2 regions of the Micromonospora sp. CNZ280 genome follow, and region 2 is predicted to be linked to the other one. Evidence: predicted binding sites of a transcription regulator. Region 2 holds the regulator's gene; the other holds the start of a gene.
What was found. Region 2 encodes HspR, which represses chaperone genes until heat shock. Its sites were predicted from a motif close to TTGAGTNNNNNNNACTCAA; they were not measured.
Positions count from the first base shown of each region.

Region 1: lon (endopeptidase La) is a predicted target of HspR. The motif match lies at 5,009-5,027, and genes of this name have one in related genera.

Region 1 is NZ_JAAOYP010000004.1:166,077-175,425, forward strand. Features, by position in the region: gene FHX32_RS27920 (DEAD/DEAH box helicase) at 1-1,497, shown strand, start outside; gene FHX32_RS27925 (MarR family transcriptional regulator) at 1,565-2,035, opposite strand; gene FHX32_RS27930 (SgcJ/EcaC family oxidoreductase) at 2,093-2,581, shown strand; gene lon (endopeptidase La) at 2,649-4,985, opposite strand; gene FHX32_RS27940 (histone-like nucleoid-structuring protein Lsr2) at 5,381-5,725, shown strand; gene FHX32_RS27945 (hypothetical protein) at 5,869-7,125, opposite strand; gene FHX32_RS27950 (PDDEXK family nuclease) at 7,440-8,309, opposite strand; gene FHX32_RS27955 (GNAT family N-acetyltransferase) at 8,538-9,131, shown strand; gene FHX32_RS27960 (helical backbone metal receptor) at 9,178-9,349, shown strand, end outside.
Region 2 is NZ_JAAOYP010000001.1:2,138,346-2,147,694, reverse strand. Features, by position in the region: gene FHX32_RS10215 (TetR/AcrR family transcriptional regulator) at 1-569, opposite strand, end outside; gene FHX32_RS10210 (epoxide hydrolase family protein) at 652-1,788, shown strand; gene FHX32_RS10205 (hypothetical protein) at 1,902-2,153, opposite strand; gene FHX32_RS10200 (winged helix-turn-helix domain-containing protein) at 2,477-2,716, shown strand; gene FHX32_RS10195 (cation:proton antiporter regulatory subunit) at 2,795-3,295, shown strand; gene FHX32_RS10190 (cation:proton antiporter) at 3,303-4,508, shown strand; gene FHX32_RS10185 (hypothetical protein) at 4,687-5,118, shown strand; gene FHX32_RS10180 (hypothetical protein) at 5,466-5,648, opposite strand; gene FHX32_RS10175 (heat shock protein transcriptional repressor HspR) at 5,791-6,231, opposite strand; gene dnaJ (molecular chaperone DnaJ) at 6,264-7,445, opposite strand; gene grpE (nucleotide exchange factor GrpE) at 7,532-8,293, opposite strand; gene dnaK (molecular chaperone DnaK) at 8,342-9,349, opposite strand, start outside.

The DNA of each region.
Region 1 (9,349 bases), on a different contig from region 2:
GTGCCCACCCGGGAACTCGCCGTGCAGGTGTCCGAGGCGTTCCACCGCTACGGCAAGGACCTGGGCACCCGGGTGCTGCCGATCTACGGCGGGCAGCCGATCGGCCGGCAGCTGCGGGCCCTGGACGCCGGGGTGGACGTGGTGGTGGCTACTCCCGGCCGGGCGCTGGACCACATCGCCCGGGGCACCCTGCGGTTGGGCGGGCTGGCCACCGTGGTGCTGGACGAGGCCGACGAGATGCTCGACATGGGCTTCGCCGAGGACATCGAGGCGATCCTGGAACACGCGCCGGAGCAGCGGCAGACGGTGCTCTTCTCGGCGACCATGCCGGCCCGCATCGACGGGATGGCCCGGCAGCACCTCACCGACCCGGTGCGCATCCTGATCGCCCGGGAGCAGCCGGTGGCCGGCGAGGCGCCCCGGGTGCGGCAGAGCGCCTACATCGTCGCCCGGGCGCACAAGCCGGCGGCGCTGGGCCGGGTGCTGGACGTCGAGTCGCCCACCGCGGCGATCGTGTTCTGCCGCAGTCGGGAGGAGGTGGACCGGCTCACCGAGACGATGAACGGGCGCGGCTACCGGGCGGAGGCGCTGCACGGCGGGATGAGCCAGGAGCAGCGCGACCGGGTGATGGGGCGGCTGCGCGCGGGCACCGCCGACCTGCTGGTGGCCACCGACGTGGCGGCCCGGGGCCTGGACGTCGAGCAGCTCACCCATGTGGTCAACTACGACGTGCCGTCGGCGCCGGAGTCGTACGTGCACCGGATCGGCCGGGTGGGCCGGGCCGGCCGGGAGGGCGTGGCGATCACCCTCGCCGAGCCGCGCGAGCACCGGATGCTGAAGACCATCGAGCGGGTGACCGGGCAGCGGATCACCATCGACAAGATCCCGACGGTGGCCGACCTGCGCACCCGGCGGCTGGAGCTGACCCAGGCCGCGCTGCGGGAGAGCCTGCTGGAGGACGACCTCGACCCGTTCCGGGTCATCGTCGAGTCGTTGACCGACGAGTTCGACCTGGTCGAGGTGGCGCTCGCCGCGGTGCGGCTGGCGCACGAGGCGACCTCGCCGGGCGCGGCCGACGAGGAGGAGATCCCGCAGGTCCCGGTGCGCGGCCCGCGGGAGGGGCGACCGGAGGGTGGCCGGGGCGAGCGCCGCGGCGGGCGGCCCCGGGCGGGCGGCGGCACCACCCAGGTCTTCATCGGCCTTGGCCGGCGCGCCGGGGTGCGCCCGCAGGACCTGGTCGGGGCGATCACCGGGGAGACCCGGGTCAGCGGCCGGGACATCGGCTCGATCGAGATCGCCGACCGGTTCTCCCTCGTCGAGGTCCCGTACGCGGTGGCCGACGAGGTGATCGCCGGGTTGCGCGGCAGCACCATCAAGGGGCGGAAGGCGACCGTGCGCCGTGACCGCGACGGCGACGAGCGTCGTTTCGACGGTGGTGACCGGCGTGACCGCCGGGAGTTCGACGGCGACCGGCGGGAACGCCGGGACCGTCGCTGAGGCACCCGCACCGATGCGCCGGCCACCGGCGGCATCGGTGCGTCCCGCGGTCAGGCCGCCGCAGGCCTCACGACCGCTGCCGCGAGCCGGCGGCCAGCCGCTCGGCGTGCTCCTGCTGCACGGCGCGGGCGGTGACCAGGAAGTCGACGATGGTGGCCAGTTGGTCGCCGTCGTAGCGGGCGAGGGCGCGCAGGCCCGCCTCGCCGAGCGGCCGGTAGATGTCCCGCTCGGCGGCGTGGGCCGACTCGGTGGCGGCCACCAGGACCCGGCGCCGGTTCTCCGGGTCCCGGGTACGGGCCACCAACCCTGCCCGCTCCAGCCGGTCGATGACCGTCGTGGTGGCCGCCGGGCTGAGCCGTAGCGCGGCGGTCAGCTCCCCCGCGGTCAGCGGTCCGCGGTCCAGCACGACGTCCAGGGCCCGCAGGTCGGTGCGGTTGATGCCGAGTCGCACCGCCGCCGCCTCGTCGAACGCGTCGAAGCTCTGTTGCAGCAGCCGGATCTGCCGGGCCACCTCGCGAGGCACATCACTTTTCGACATTCGAATCTTTCTGCTAGCGTTCGTTTCGACGATCGAACATTAGCAGGAGGTTCTCCCGTGACCGACGACGACCGCACCGAGATCCGGCAGCTCTTCGACCGGCTACTGGCGGCCTGGACGGCGAACGACGCCATCGCCTACGGCGCCTGCTTCACGGCGGACTCGGACTACGTCTCCTACGACGGCACCAGGGCGGCCGGCCGAGCACCCATGCAGGCGACTCACGACCAGCTCTTCCGGGGAGTGCTCGCCGGCTCCGCGCTGGTCGGCGAGGTGGAGTCGATCCGCCCGGTGACCGACGACGTGGCGATCGTGCACGGGACCGGGTCGGTGCTGATGCCGTGGCGGTCCCGACTGCCCCGGCGCCGGCTGTCCCGGCAGACCCTGGTCGCGGTCCGCACCGCGCAGGGGTGGCGGTTCACCGCCCTGCACAACGGTCGGGTCCGCCCGGTCCGGATTCCCGCCCCCGGGTCGGCGCCCGCCCGACTCGCCCAGGCGATGGCCCGCGGGGCGCGCACGCTCGGGCTCGGCCGGCCGGTGGCCTGACCGGCCCCGACGGACGGATCGGGGGCGCGGGCGAACCGCCCGCGCCCCCGATCGGGCCGGTCCCCTGTCAGGCGGCGGCGAGCGCCGGTCCGTCCAGGGACTCCGCGTCGAGCTCGGCCGGGCGCAGCGCCAGGGCGAGCACGTCGGCCACGTCGGCCAGGGTGTGGATGGTCAGCGCCTCGCGAACCTCGGTCGGCAGGTCGTCCAGGTCCGGCTCGTTGCGCTTCGGGATGATCACCTCGGTCAGGCCGGCCCGGTGCGCGGCGAGCAGCTTCTGCTTCACCCCGCCGATCGGCAGCACCCGGCCGGAGAGGGTCACCTCGCCGGTCATCCCGAACTCGGGCCGCACCGGTCGCCCGGTCACCAGGGAGGCCAGCGCGGTCACCATGGTTATGCCGGCGCTGGGGCCGTCCTTGGGCACCGCGCCCGCCGGGAAGTGGACGTGGATCCGACGTCCGGCCAGGGCGTTCGGGTCGATGCCGAAGCGTCGCCCGTTCGACCGCAGGTACGACAGCGCGATGTGCGCGGACTCCTTCATCACGTCGCCGAGCTGGCCGGTCAGGGTAAGCCCCGGCTCGCCCTCCATGCTGGTCGCCTCGATGAAGAGCACGTCCCCACCGGCGCCGGTCACCGCCAGGCCGGTCGCCACGCCGGGCACGGCCGTCCGCTCCGCCGACTCCGGCGTGAACTTGGGCCGACCCAGGTAGCGGGCCAGGTTGTCGGTGTCCACCTCGACCGGGGACGGGTCGTCGGCCAGCGCTACCGTCACCTTGCGCAGGATTTTGGCCAGGGCCCGCTCCAGCTGCCGGACGCCGGCCTCCCGGGTGTACTCCCCCGCGATCCGGGCCAGCGCCTCGTCGGCCACGGTCACCTCGTCGGCGGTCAGCCCAGCCCGCTCCCGCTGGCGGGGCAGCAGGTGGTCGCGGGCGATGGCGACCTTCTCGTCCTCGGTGTACCCGTCCAGGGTGACCAGCTCCATCCGGTCCAGCAGCGGGCCGGGGATGGCCTCCACCACGTTCGCGGTGGCCAGGAAGAGCACGTCGGACAGGTCGAGGTCGACCTCCAGGTAGTGGTCCCGGAAGGTGTGGTTCTGCGCCGGGTCGAGCACCTCCAGCAGCGCGGCGGCCGGGTCGCCGGAGTAACCGGCGGCCAGCTTGTCCACCTCGTCGAGGAGCACCACCGGGTTCATCGAGCCGGCCTCGCGCAGCGCGCGGACGATCCGGCCGGGCAGCGCGCCGACGTAGGTGCGCCGGTGACCGCGGATCTCCGCCTCGTCCCGCACGCCGCCCAGGCTGACCCGGACGAAGTTGCGGCCCAGCGCCCGGGCGACGGACTCGCCGAGGCTGGTCTTGCCGACGCCGGGCGGGCCGGCGAGGGCGAGCACCGCGCCGGAGCCGCGCCCGCCGACCACGCCGAGGTTGCGCTCGGCGCGGCGGTTGCGCACCGCGAGGTACTCCAGGATGCGGTCCTTCACGTCGGGCAGGCCGGCGTGGTCGGCGTCGAGCACCGCGCGGGCCGCCGCCAGGTCGGTGTTGTCCTGGGTACGCGTGTTCCACGGCATCTCCAGGACGGTGTCCAGCCAGGTCCGGATCCAGCCCGCCTCCGGGGAGGCGTCGCTGGCCCGCTCCAGCTTGCCGACCTCGCGCAGCGCCGCCTCGCGGACCTTCTCCGGCAGGTCGGCGGCCTCGACCCGGGCCCGGTAGTCGGCCGAGCCGTCGGGCTCGTCCTCACCGAGCTCCTTGCGGATCGCGGCGAGCTGCTGGCGCAGCAGGAACTCCCGCTGCGACTTCTCCAGCCCCTCGCGGACGTCGTTGTTGATCTGCTCGGTGACCTCCTGCTCGGCCAGGTGCTCCTTCACCCAGCCGACCAGCAGCTCCAGCCGGGCGGTGACGTCCGGCGCGGCGAGCAGCTCGCTCTTCTGGTCCAGGCTCAGCCAGGGCGCGTACCCGGCGGAGTCGGCCAGCTCGGAGAGGTCGGTCATCCGCTCCATCGCGTCGATGACCTGCCAGGCGCCCCGCTGCTGGAGCACCGAGGTCATCAGGGCGCGGTACTCGCGGGCGAGTTCCCGGGCCCGACCGGCGGGAGCGGGTTCGGACAGTTCGGTCGCCTCGACCCAGAGGGCGGCGCCGGGCCCGGGCACGCCCGAGCCGATCCGCGCCCGGGACAGGCCGCGGATGACGGCGGCGGGCTCGCCGCTGGGCAGCCGGCCGACCTTCTCGATGGTGGCCACCGCGCCGACCGGGCCGTACTCGCCGTCGAGGCGCGGCACGGCCAGCAGCTTGCGGTCGCCGGTGGCGCGGGCCGCGTCGACCGCGGCCTGGGTGGTCGGGTCGAGGGTCACCGGGATGACCATGCCGGGCAGCAGCACGGCGTCGGTCAGGGGAAGTACCGGAAGAGTTGCCATCGAACACCTGCTATCGCGTTGTCTTGAGCCTGTCTCGCTCAAGTAACAAAGCGTTCCCCTTGTTCCGCCGTGTGACCCAGACCACTCCCGGCCGCCGGACGTGCCGCAGGCGATCGTCACCGGCCGGAGCACGCTGGAGATCGCCAAGCAGCCGCACATCTCGGTACGGACGGTCATGCGGATGGCGGCGGCGCTGCTGCGCGAACTCCGGGTGTCCAGCCGGCGGAGGCCGGGCACGCCGGCCTGCTCGGCCGGTGAGCCAACCGCTTTCCCGGTCGCCGCGATTTGCACAGTGAAACGACCCGCCGAAATGAAAACAGCGGAATTGTTGCGGGTGCGCCGCGGGATGGGTCAAACTTTGACCACACCCCGCCGCACACAGGGAGTATTCGGCGATGGCAAGAAAAGTAATCACGGTGCTGACCGACGATCTCGACGGCGGAAAGGCCGACCGGACGGTCGAGTTCGGTCTCGACGGCGTGGCGTACACCATCGACCTCTCCGACGAGAACGCGGGAGTCCTCCGCAAGGCGCTGGACCCGTACCTGAGCGCCGGCCGACGGATCGGCCGGGGCACCGCCGAGACCGGACGGGCACCCCGCCGGGCGAGCGGAACCGGCGCGGGAATGGATCGCGAGCAGAATCGCGCCATCCGGGAATGGGCCGCCAAGAACGGTTTCCAGATTTCCGAGCGGGGCCGGATCCCGGTCGAGGTCGTCGAGGCGTACAAGAACCGCTGAGCACGGCGGGACGCGGTCCCGCGGGCGGGGTCGGGCCGGCGCACGGTCCGGCCCCGCCGCTCGCTGTCCGGGCCAGGGTCGCCCGGTGCCGCGTCGGGGCGGTGCGGAGGCGTACGCCCCGCACCGCCCCGGCCGGCGCTCGGTCAGTTGACCTCGATGCGTACCGCGTCGAAGGCCGGAGTCTGGTTGGCCCGCTCCATCATCGGGATCCGGTGCGACCCGTCACCGGCCCAGACCGCGCACTGCGCGGTGCCGGACTCGGGCAGCCCCGGGATCTGGATGGTGACCTCGTCCGGCTCGGCGCCGCCGCGGCTGTCCTCGGTGGCGACGAAGAACGCGGGCACCTCCTGGGGCGCCGGCGGCTGGTCGAGGCTGTCCAGCATCCGGCAGGCGGTGTGGAAGTGGCCCCGGACCAGCCCCTGCTCGTTGAGCAGCGAGCTCTCCACGTAGTAGCCGCCCTGGCCGGCGGCGAGGAAGCGGTCCCGGACCAGGTTCCGGGTGGAGACCCGGAGGGTGAACGGCTGGTTGGCGCCCACCTGCTCGGGGAAGTCGGTGATCAGCAGCGACGGGTTGTTCGCCGCGGCGCCGACCTCGCCGAACGCGGTGCTCACGCAGCGGTTGCCGTTCTGGAATCCGTCGTGCGGCTGCAACTGGCTCTCGTCGCAGTCGTTCGCCAGCACGCCGAGCCCGGCACCCGGACCACCGTTGTCGCCACCGCCGTTGTTGCCGCCGCCGTTGTTGTTACCGCCGCCGTTGTCGCCACCGCCGGTGTTGCCGCCGCCGTTGCCGGTCGGCTGCACCTGGCACTCGGCGAGCTGGCGCAGCCCCTGCGGGCGCGGGCCGAACCGGTCGATCGCCGTGGTGATCCGGTCCAACGTCGCCCGCCGCTTGCCGGCCAGCGGCTGCAGGATCGCGTTGCGGATGAACGCCTCGCCCCGGTCGCCCTCGGCGGCGAGCCGGCGGTCGGCCTCGGCGATCTGGGTCTGCAGCAGGCTCAGGTTGCGATCCACCTCGGCCCGGGCCCGGCGGGGCACCTCCGGCAGCTGCCCGGCCACGTCCGGACACGCGATCGCGGAGCCGCCGTTGGGCGCCTCGCCGTCGCGGACCTCCTGGCACTCCTCGAGCGTCTGCTGGCCGTCGCCCCAGTGGTTGCGCACCCACCGGCCGTTCTGCCAGGTACGGGTGGTGCCGTCCCGCCCGCTCGGCGCGGTTGCCCCGGGGCTGGGCGCCACGCAGGCCGCGGCCGCCGGCCGGGTCCGGTTCGACCGCCGGTCCTCGGCCGACGAGATCTGGGTGACGGCGACGACGCCACCGAAGACCGCGAGCGTGCCGACGACGGCCAACAGCCGCTTGCTCCGCGCGTTACCGGATGACCGGCGCGCCCGTGTGGACCTGCGCATCGAATTGCACTCCTTCTCGATCCGGTACTTGATTCGTGACCTCGGCGGACCGACGGAATTGAGGTGGCACGCCCCGACGGAAACCGTCCGGGCGGACCGGTGGCATGTCGACGACCGACGATGCCCTTTCCGCACCGTCTCCCGCGCCGGTGACGCGGATGGGGAGATCCTGTCCATTCCCGCAGGAGTACGAAGCGGCGGCCGCCACGGTTCAATGCGGATCGGACAAAAATTCGCGGCCGGTCGGGACGGCCGCACCGGAGATACGGTCGGTGCCGGAACGCACCCGGGCGCGCCCGGGTGGACGGAGGAAATCAGTCCACGCAGAGGTGGTCGAAGGCGAAGCCGTTCTCCAGTTCGTCGCGTCGCGCCCGCAGGCCGCGGATCTCGGCGCGCAGGTCGTCCCGGGAGACCAGCGCCGGCGCGTCGCCGTCCAGCCCGGCCAACCGCTCACCGACGGCGACCGCCGCCAGGTCCTCGGCGAGCCGGGCGGCGTCCACGCCGCAGGAGAACCGGTGCTCCCAGACCGACACCCGCTCCACCAGGCAGGCGCCGGGGCGCACCTCGACCCAACTCCAGCCCTCGGCCGGCCCGTCCTTCCAGGTCACGTGCAGCCCGCGCACGATCGGGTCGGCCAGCCGGCGCGCCACGTACGCCTCCACGGCCGCCGCCCGGGCCAGCGCGCCGAGGTCGTTGACGTGCCCGGTACGCCCGTCGGGCAGCCGGCCGAGGATGTCCCGGAAGCCCACCGCCGTCTCCCCCGGCAGGCCCCCCTCGGCGTACCCGCGCGCGTCGATCACGTACGCCACGATCCGCCGGCCGTGGTCGGCGGCCCGCAGCGTCGGCGACTCGATCCGCAGCACCTCCAGGCCGACGGCCGCGCCGACCGCGTTCTTCATCCGCTCGGTGCGCTGGGCCGCGGAGCCGGCCGGCGCGGGAGGGCCGATCTCGACGGCGAACAGCGGTCGGCCGCTGTCGCCGGCGCACACCACGAAGTCGACGCCCTCCCGGATGGCGGTGCTCCACTGGTTGCCGGTGATGCCCGGCGGGCGGCGCTGCACCAGGTCGCCCATCCGGCGGTCGGCGTACACGACCTGCCCGGCCCGGGCCAGCACCGGGGCGCGGCCGTCGTCGGTCGGGATCGGGCGCAGCCAGGAGGTGTGGTCACTGCCGGTGCTCGTCATCGCCTGATCCATCCGTCGTCCGTGGGCCGGCCCGAGTCTAGGCCGTCGATCATGGTCGTCGCGTCGTCGGTGCGGCCGACTCCGCCCGAGCCGGGCGCGGCACATCCGTCGACCAGGACGATCACGGTGGGCGCCTGCGCACCGGCCGGTCAACGACCGGTGACGGCACTGCGGGCCGTCGGGCAAAACCGGTTGAGCGGCGCGGGGTGGCCGGGCTGGGATGGGCCGGTGACCGTATTCCTCGCCACTGAGCGGCTGGTGCTGCTCGAGTTCACCGAGGCCGACGCGGACCTGCTAATCGAGTTGGACAGCGACGCCGAGGTGATGCGCTACCTGACCGGCGGCCGCCCCACCCCGCCGGAGGTGGTCCGCGACCGGACCCTGCCCGCGATCCTCGCGCTCTACCGGCGGCCGCCGGGCCTCGGCTTCTGGGCGGCCGTTGACCGGGCCGGCGGCGAGTTCCTCGGCTGGTTCGAGTTCCGCCCGACCCGGGACGGCGAGGTCCGCGAGGTGGAGCTCGGCTACCGGCTGCGCCGCTCGGCGTGGGGTGGTGGCCGGGCCACCGAGGGCTGCCAGGCCCTGATGGAGAAGGGCTTCACCGAGCTGGGCGTGCAGCGGGTCACCGCGAACACCATGGCGGTCAACGCGGCCTCGCGCCGGGTGATGGAGAAGGTCGGCCTGCGGCACGTGCGCACGTACCACGGCGACTGGCCGGAGGCGATTCCCGGCTCCGAGCACGGCGAGGTCGAGTACGCCCTGACCCGCGACCAGTGGCTCCGCGACCGAGCCGACCGGAACGCCGCCTCCGGGTACCCGGCATGATCGACGGCGGGCGGGCGTAGGGCCTCCGGGCAGGAGGGGGTTCGGGATGCGGGTGGTGTCGCTGGTGCCGTCGCTGACCGAGGCGGTGGCCCGCACCCTGCCCGGGCTGCTGGTCGGCGCCACCGACTGGTGCACCCACCCGGCCGGGCTGGACGTGGCCCGGGTCGGCGGCAGCAAGTACCCGGACCTGGACCGGGTGCTCGCCCTGCGGCCGGACG
Region 2 (9,349 bases):
CCGGCCAGCAGCACCGCCAGGTGGCGGCGGCGCAACTGCCGGGTCCGCTCCTGATCGGGTACGCGCAGCGCGGCGCACCCCTCCAGCAACAGCCCGACGTCCTGGGTCACCACGTCAGGCCGCAGCCGGCCGCTGACGTGGGCCCGTTCGACCAGCCTCACGGTCAGGTCGTTGGCGCGCCGCGCGTCCTGGCCCATCTCCTCGGTCGGGGTGAAGGTGCCGGCCAGGTGGACGGTGAGCGAGTGCACGTCGGCGTCGACCACGCGCTCCAGGAAGCCGGCGAAGCCCTGCCAGCCGTCCGGCTCGGCGAGCGCCGCCTCGGCCTCGGCGACGTACCGGCGCAGCCCGTCGTGGCAGAGCCGGCGGAGCAGGTCCTCCTTGCCCGCGTACCGCCGATAGAGGGCGCTGATGCCGACGCCGGCGCGTTCGGCGACGGCGGCGATCGGGGCCTTCGGGTCGTCGAGGAAGACGGCCCTCGCCGCTTCCAGGATCACCGCGTCGTTGCGAGCGGCCTGCGCGCGGCGGCCGGCCAGCGGCGGGGTGACGGCGTTTCCGGTCGGGTTCGGCATGGATCGAGATTAGCAGTGGAACGGATCGTTCCGCTCTGCTATGTTGTAACGGAACGAAGCATTCCGTTCTGAAGGAGCAGCCATGACCGGCACCGCCATCCGCCCGTTCCGCGTCGAGATCCCCCAGGCCGCCCTGGACGACCTGGCCGACCGGCTGCGCCGGACCATCTGGCCCGGCGAGCTGCCCGGGGTGGGCGGCGCGTACGGGATGACCACCGACCGGGTCCGCAGCCTGGCCACCTACTGGCTGGAGACGTTCGACTGGCGGGCCGTCGAGGCCCGGTTGAACGCCCACCCGCAGTTCGTCACCGAGATCGACGGCCAGCGGGTGCACTTCCTGCACGTCCGGTCGTCCCGGCCGGACGCCACCCCGCTGGCGCTCACCCACGGCTGGCCCGGCTCGGTGCTGGAGTACCTGGACGTGATCGCCCCGCTGACCGAGCCCACCGACCCGGCGGCGCCGGCGTTCCACCTGGTCATCCCGTCGATTCCGGGCTTCGGGTGGTCCGGCCCGACCGGCGAGGCCGGCTGGAACCGTTACCGCACCGCCCGCGCCTGGGCCGAGCTGATGAGCCGGCTGGGTTACGAGCGCTACGGCGCGGTCGGCAACGACGGCGGCTCGCTCATCTCTCCCGAGCTGGGCCGGATCGACCCGGAGCACGTGCTCGGCGTGCACGTCACCCAGCTGTTCTCGTTCCCGTCCGGCGACCCGGCCGAGTTCGCCGACCTCTCCGCGGCCGACCAGGCGGCGCTCAAGCACCTCCAGTGGTTCTACGAGAACAAGTTCTCCTTCAACCAGGTGCACAGCCAGCAGCCGCAGACCCTGGCGTTCGCGCTGGCCGACTCGCCGGTCGGGTTGCTCGCCTGGAACGCGCAGCTGTTCGACGAGAGCCTGGACGACGAGTTCGTCGTGGCCAACGTGGCGCTCTACTGGTTCACCGGCACCGCCGCCTCGGCCATGCGGTTCTACTGGGAGGACGCGCACGCCGGCGAGCAGCCCGAGGGGCCGACCACGGTGCCGACGGCGCTGGCCACGTTCCCCGGCGACTTCCAGTCGATCCGCCGCTTCGCCGAGCGCGACCACGCCAACATCGTGCGGTGGACGGCGTACGAGGCGGACGTCGACGGGCGGGGCGAGGTCGGCGGCCACTACGCCGCGCACCAGGCGACCGACGTGCTGGTCGGCGACATCCGCGCCTTCTTCGCCAGCCTGACCTGACCCGCTCATGATCCCTTGCCCGCCCCGGCTCCCCGCCGGGGCGGGCACCGCCGCGCTGTGCAGCTGAGTCGCTACGACATCACGAAGGACGCCGCGGTCGCGTCCGGCGCCGGTCAGCGCGGCAGCCGTGGCGTGCAGGGCGTCTCGTGGTCGGCCCGCAGCACGCACCGGCGGCCCCCGTCGAGCCGGCGGTCACAGAACACCCAGTGGCGTACGCCCTGGTTGTCCTCGGCGGAGACGGCGATGCCACCGGGCTCGACGTGGGTGAGGAAGGCCAGCGCGCGGCCAGCGGTCCGGCCGAGCATCTTGGCCCGCGCCAGATCGGGCGCGGTCACCGGCAGATGAATCACGCACCGCCCACTCATCGCGGGTCCGCGCGATCAGTCATTGGTCGTCCTCCCGACGAGAGTGGTGGCGGGCGGATGCCCGGCATCCCGAGCTGACCTGCGCTCGATCGCGCAGGCACTGGCACGGCCGGCCGCCGGGGGAGCGGCCAGCCGTGCCAGTGGACGACGAACGCGCTGCTCGGAGCCGGTTGCCTACCAGGACCTCCGCCGCCCGCGTCCGTGGAGTCAACATACAATGCAAAGCATGCGAAGACAATGAGTGACCATGCTTAGCACGCCAAGTGTTGGCCGTCGGGCGACGGGCGTGGGAAGATCTTGGGGCCTACCAGGAGTTGCCGCCCATGCCCCGAGTATCCGACCGTCAGCGCATCGCCCAGGACATCCGCGACAAGATCGGCTCAGGCGAATACGCGCCGGGCGACAAGTTGCCGTCACTGCGCGAGATGATCGCCCAATACGGGGTCTCGGCCGAGCCGGTGCGCTCCGCCCTGCTGATCCTTCAGGCGGAAGGGCTGATCGAAGGCCACCAGGGCAAGGGCACCTACGTCACGCCCCGCCCCTCCCCACCGGACCACTCGTAATCTTGGCGACAAAATGCCCCTGGAGGGGTCGTTTCGTACCAAGATCTACGACTGACAGCGAGCGGTAGCCTTGTCAATGTGCGTGTACGTGTCGAACAGACCGCCCTCCCGGGCATCGGGGTCCGTCACGATCTGATGACGGAGTCCGGGCGCCGGCTCGGTGTGGTCTCCCACCGCAATGGCCGTCGTGACCTCGTCCTCTACGACCCGGACGATCCCGACTCATGTCAGCATGACATCCCGCTGACCGACGACGAGGCGGAGGCGCTCGCCGACATCCTCGGTGCGTCGCTGATGCTCGGCCAGCTCTCCGGGCTGCGTGAGCAGGCCGCCGGGCTGCTCACCGAGCAGGTCGCCATTCCGGCCGGTTCGAAGTACGTGAACCGGAAGCTGGCCGACACCCAGGCGCGTACCCGCACCGGTGCCTCGATCGTGGCGGTGCTGCGCCACGGCGAGGTCATCGTCTCGCCGGAGCCGTCCTTCCGCTTCGCCGCTGGCGACGTGGTGGTCGTGGTCGGTACCCGCAAGGGTCTCGACGGGGTGACCGCCATCCTCGCCGACAGTGACCCGGACGGCTGAGGCGCGGATGCACGAGACCACAACACTGCTCGTCGAGGTCGGCGCGCTGCTCTTCCTGCTGGGCCTGCTCGGCCGGCTGAGCCGCCGGATCGGCCTCTCGCCAATCCCCCTGTATCTGCTCGCCGGGCTCGCCTTCGGGCACGGCGGCCTGCTGCCACTGACCGCCAGCGAGGAGTTCTTCGCCGTCGGCGCCGAGATCGGCGTGATCCTGCTGCTGGTGATGCTCGGCTTGGAATACTCGGCGAACGAACTCGTCGGCAACCTGCGTTCCGCGGCACCGGCCGGCCTGATCGACGGGGTGCTCAACGCGTTGCCCGGCGCGGCGTTCGCGCTGCTGCTCGGCTGGGACTGGGTGGCCGCGCTGGTGCTCGCCGGCATCACCTGGGTCTCCTCGTCCGGCGTGATCGCGAAGGTCCTCGGCGACCTGGGCCGGCTCGGTAACCGGGAGACCCCGGTGATCCTGTCGGTCCTGGTGATCGAGGACCTGGCCATGGCGCTCTACCTGCCACTGGTCACCGCCGTGCTGGCCGGCACCGGCCTGCTCGGCGGCGGCATCACGCTCGCCGTCGCGGTGGGCACCGTGCTGCTGGTGCTGGTGCTCGCCATCCGCTACGGCAACGCCATCTCCGCCTTCATGTCGGCCAAGGACCCGGAGGCGCTGCTGCTCGGCGTGCTCGGCATGACGCTGCTGGTGGCCGGTGTGGCGGCCAAGCTCCAGGTCTCCGCGGCGGTCGGCGCGTTCCTGGTCGGCATCGCCCTCTCGGGGCCGGTGGCGCACCACGCGACCGAGCTGCTCACCCCGCTGCGGGACCTCTTCGCCGCGGTGTTCTTCGTCTTCTTCGGGCTGGTCACCGACCCGCGGGACATCCCGCCGGTGCTGCTGCCGGCGCTCGGGCTGGCCATCGTCACCATGGCGACGAAGACGCTCACCGGCTACCTGGCCGCGCGCCGGGTCGGCATCGCCGAACCCGGTCGTTGGCGGGCCGGCCTGGCCCTGGTGCCGCGCGGTGAGTTCTCCATCGTCATCGCCGGGCTCGCGGTGGCCGCCGGCAGCGTCGAGCCGAAGCTGGCGGCGCTCGCCACGGCGTACGTCCTGATCACGGTGGTGACCGGGCCGATGCTGGCCCGGCTGCCCGATTTCGCGTGGTTCAAGCGCTGGGTGCGCCAGCGCGGCGCGGCGCAGCGGGCCCAGCCGGCACCCGTGCCGGACTGACCTGCGCATTGCCCCCGGACGGCCGGGTCGACCGTACGGTCGGCCCGGCCGGGCCAACGGTTGCCGAATTGCTGCCGCCAGGGTCTACCGCCGGTCACCGGTGGCGCGTTACCGTGTCGCCCCAGCAGCCAGGGTTCGTGGGAGCGTGCTCCCGCGGGCGAGAGCGGAAGGTTGGCCGGTGAGCGTGCAGGAGTCGACGTTCCACGGGTTCGCGAACCCGGTCGACCCGTCCCCGGCGGAGCTGCGGGCGTGGGCCTACCATCCCGACTCCGTGCCGTTGTCCTCCATGCCCCCCGACTGGGATCTGCTGGTCTCCGGCGACCGGCTGGTGATGACCCTGTTCGACCTGGCCATGGACCCGGCCTGCCCGGCGCGGCGGTTCGCGCTGCACTGCCTCTACATCTACGCCGCCGACGGCATCCGGACGAACTTCCGGGCCCACCCGAAGCGGCGCTTCCGCAAGCTGGTCGAGCAGGCCGAGCGGGACGGCGACGAGCTGATGCGCACCTGGGCGCACAACAGCCGGGTGCTGCTGGCCCGGCCGGATCTATTCGTCTACCGCGACTGGTGCGAGGGCGGCCTGGTCCGGGAGAACCGCCGCATCGGCTGAGGTGGCGCCGCCCCTCGCTGATCGACTCCGGATGCGGGATGTCGCGCCAACCCGCGCGGTCGACACCCCGGTTCGCCGCACACCGAGTTGATCTCAACCAGGCCAGACGGCGAACGGGCCAGGACCCCCGCCCCGGGGATCACGGCGTCCCGGCCCGCAGGTCGTGAACGGCGAACGGGCCAGGACCCCCGCCCCGGGGATCACGGCGTCCCGGCCCGCAGGTCGTGAACGGCGAACGGGCCGGGACCCCCGCCCCGGGGATCACGGCGTCCCGGCCCGCAGGTCGTGAACGGCGAACGGGCCGGGACCCCCCGTGGGTCCCGGCCCGCACGTCGGCGTACCGGTCGTCAGCGAACCGGCCCGCCCTGTTCCCGGCGGCGGGTGTCGGACCGCCCCTTGTCGACGCCGTGGTCGACCTGGTCGGCGAACCGGCCGTCGAGGATCTCGTCGAACTTCTCCCGGACCGTCTCGGCCACCTTGTCGAGTCGCTGCTCCGCCTGCTCCGCCACCTTCTTCGCTGGCTCCGCCACCTGCTCCCCCTCACCGGGTCGGAAGGTTAGGTCCGGATTAAGCGGATAGGACCTATTGGCACCATAACTAAGCCGGCCCGGCCCGCGCCGAGATTCCGGCGAGCGGACCGGGCCGGCAGAGCGGTCCCCGGGTCGGCGGTGGTCAGCGGTCGGGCCCCCGGCGGGGTCGCCAGACCACCAGGGCGGTGGTGGTGCGGTTGGTGGGCACGAGGTCTCGGCCCGGAAAGCGGGCCAGCGACTCCAGCTCGGCGATCCGGCGGTACGCGGCGTCGAGCTCCGCCTCCAGCTGGGCCGCCCGCTGCTGGGCCTGCTCCAGCAGCCGCTCCAGGCCGATGATCCGCTTGACCCCGGCCAGGTTGATGCCGTCGTCCTGGCTGAGCCGCTGCACCTCGCGCAGCAGCACCACGTCCCGGACGCTGTACCGGCGCCCGCCGCCGGCCGCCCGGCCGGCCTGCACCAGGCCCAACCGGTCGTACTGGCGCAGCGTCTGCGGGTGCATCCCCGCCATCCGCGCGGCCACCGAGATCATCAGCACCTTGGCCTCGTAGGCAGGGTCGTCCGAGCCGACGAACTCGCCCGACATGCCACTCACCTCCGCGTGCACTCCACCACCGGTCAACTGAACCGACGCACCCGCGCGTCGAGATGTTCCCGGGCGGCCGGCGGGGTCTGCGCGGCGAAGGACTCCAGCGCCGCCCGCGCCTCGTCGGACACTCCGGCGGGCACCACCACGTCGAGCGTCACCAGCAGGTCACCCGCCCGCCCGTCGCGGCGTACCACCCCCTTGCCCCGCGCCCGCAGGATCCGGCCGCTGGGCGTGCCCGGCGGCACCCGCAGGGTCACCGCGCCGTCGAGCGTGGGTACCCGCAGATCGGTGCCGAGCACCGCCTCGGCGAACGTGATCGGCACGGTCAGCGTGAGGTCGTCGCCGGTACGCCCGAACAGCTCGTCCGGGCGGACCTTCACGTGGACGAACAGGTCGCCGGCCGGGCCACCCCGCTCGCCGGGCTCACCCCGCCCCGCCAGCCGGATCCGCTGGCCGTCGGCCACCCCCGCCGGGAACCGGACGTTGAGCGTGCGGGTCTTGGTGACCCCGCCGGTGCCCTGGCACTCCGGGCACTTCTCCTCCACGATCGTGCCCACGCCCTGGCAGTTGCGGCACGGCTCGGAGAAGCTGAACGACCCCTGGTTGCGGGTGGTCACGCCGGCGCCGTGGCACACCGGGCAGGTGCGCGGCTGGGTGCCGGGCTTGGCCCCGCTGCCGTGGCAGGTGTCGCAGACCCCGGGCGCGCGCAGCGTCAGCGGCAGCGTCACCCCGCGTACGGCGTCGCCGAAGTCGAGCGCCACCTCGGCCTCGACGTCCCGCCCCCGGGCCGGCCCGCGGGGTGCCGCCCCGCCCCCGCCGCCACCCGAGAAGATCGAACTGAACAGATCCTGGAAGCCGGCGCCGCCGAAGCGCCGGTCACCCCCGCCGGCCGCGCCGCCGAACAGGTCGGAGACGTCGAACGGCATCCCGCCCGGCTGGCCGGCGCCGCGGGCGCCGCGCCGGAACGCGCCCGAGCCGAACAGCGAGCGCATCTCGTCGTACTCCCGGCGCTTGGCCTCGTCGCCGAGCACCGCGTACGCCTCGGAGACGGCCTTGAACCGCTCCTCCGCCTTCGGGTCACCCGGGTTGTGGTCCGGGTGCGACTCCCGGGCCAGCTTCCGGTACGCCTTCTTGATCTCGTCTGCGGAGGCGGCCTTCGCCACGCCCAGTTCGGCGTAGTAGTCCTTCTCGATCCAGTCCTTGGAACTCACCGGTCCACCCCCTCCCGGCCCACCTGGCCCGGACGCCCCGCCCGTCGTACGTCGGCGGGCGGGGCGGTCCGGTCACTCATTCGCATCTATTCCGGGTCGGCGACGCCGACCAGCGCCGGCCGCAGCAGCCGCTCGCCGATCTGGTAGCCGCGTCGCATGATCTGCACACAGGTCGGCTCGGTGACGTCGGCCGAGGTCTGGTGCGCCACCGCCTCGTGCCGGGTCGGGTCGAACGGGTCGCCCTGCTCGCCGAACGCGGTCAGCCCGAACTTGCCGAGCGCCGTGGTGAGCTGCTCGGCCACCGAGCCGAACGGCCCGACCAGGTCGCCGTGCTCGCGGGCCCGGTCCAGGTCGTCGAGGATCGGCAGCAGCGCGGCGAGCACCGCCCCGGTGGCCTGCTCGGTGACCAGGCCCCGGTCGCGGTCCACCCGCTTGCGGTAGTTGGCGTACTCCGCCGACACCCGCTGCAGGTCCCGGGTCCGCTCGTCCAGCTCGGCGCGGAGCGCCTCCAGTTCGGCCGCGAGCGGCGTACCGGTGCCGGCGCCGCCCTCCGCCGGCTCGGCCGGCGCGTCCACCACCGGCGGACCGCCCGGCGCCGAGCCCTCGGCGGGCGTGGCCTCGACCTCGATCTCGTCGACGACGACCTCGGCCTCCTCGACCAGCCCCTCGGCCGGGACGTCCGTCCCGGCGTCGGCGGCGGCCGCGTCCGGCTCGACCGTCTCGCTGATCTTGCGGTTGTTGCGGATGACGACCCGCGGCTTCTCGCCGGCGGCCTGCTCGGCGGGCGCGGAGCCACCCGGCGCCGACCCGGTGGCGCCCGGGTCGGCGGCTCGTGGCTTCTCCGTCATACGGCTACCTCATCCCTGTGCGTGGAGTTCGACTGGCGAGGGGCAAGGTCACTTCTTGTCCTCGTCCACGATCTCCGCGTCGACCACGTCGTCGGCGCCACCGGCCTGCGCACCGCCGGTCGCCCCGGCGCCGGCACCGGCTCCGGCACCCTCGGCACCCGGCTGCGGCTGCTCGGCCTGCTGGGCGTAGAGCAGCGAACCGGCCTGCTGGGAGACCTGGGCCAGCTTCTCGTGCGCCGACTTGATCTTCTCGATGTCGCTGCCGCCGAGCGCGCCGCGCAGCTCGCCGAGGGCCTCGTTGAGCTGGTCCTTGTTCTCGGCGGGGAGCTTGTCGCCGTTCTCCGCCAGGAACTTCTCGGTCTGCCACTGGAGCGCCTCGGCCACGTTGCGGGTCTCGGCCTCCTCGCGGCGGCGCTTGTCCTCCTCCGCGTGCTCCTCGGCGTCCCGGCGCATCCGCTCGATGTCGTCCTTCGGCAGCGAGGAGCCGCCGGTGATCGTCATCTTCTGCTCCTTGCCGGTGCCAAGGTCCTTGGCGTGCACGTTGACGATGCCGTTGGCGTCGATGTCGAAGGTGACCTCGATCTGCGGCACGCCGCGCGGCGCCGGCGGGAGGCCGGTCAGCTCGAAGGTGCCGAGCTTCTTGTTGTAGGCCGCGATCTCGCGCTCACCCTGGAAGACCTGGATCAGCACCGACGGCTGGTTGTCGTCCGCCGTGGTGAAGACCTCGGAGCGCTTGGTCGGGATCGTGGTGTTGCGCTCGATCAGCTTGGTGAAGATGCCGCCCTTGGTCTCGATGCCCAGGCTCAGCGGGGTCACGTCCAGCAGCAGGACGTCCTTCACCTCGCCCTTGAGCACACCGGCCTGCAGTGCGGCGCCGACGGCGACGACCTCGTCCGGGTTGACGCCCTTGTTGGGCTCCTTGCCGGTGAGCTGCTTGACCAGGTCGGTCACGGCCGGCATCCGGGTCGAACCACCGACCAGGATGACGTGGTCGACGTCCGAGATCTTGATCCCGGCGTCCTTCACGGCCTGCTCGAACGGGCCCTTGCAGCGGTC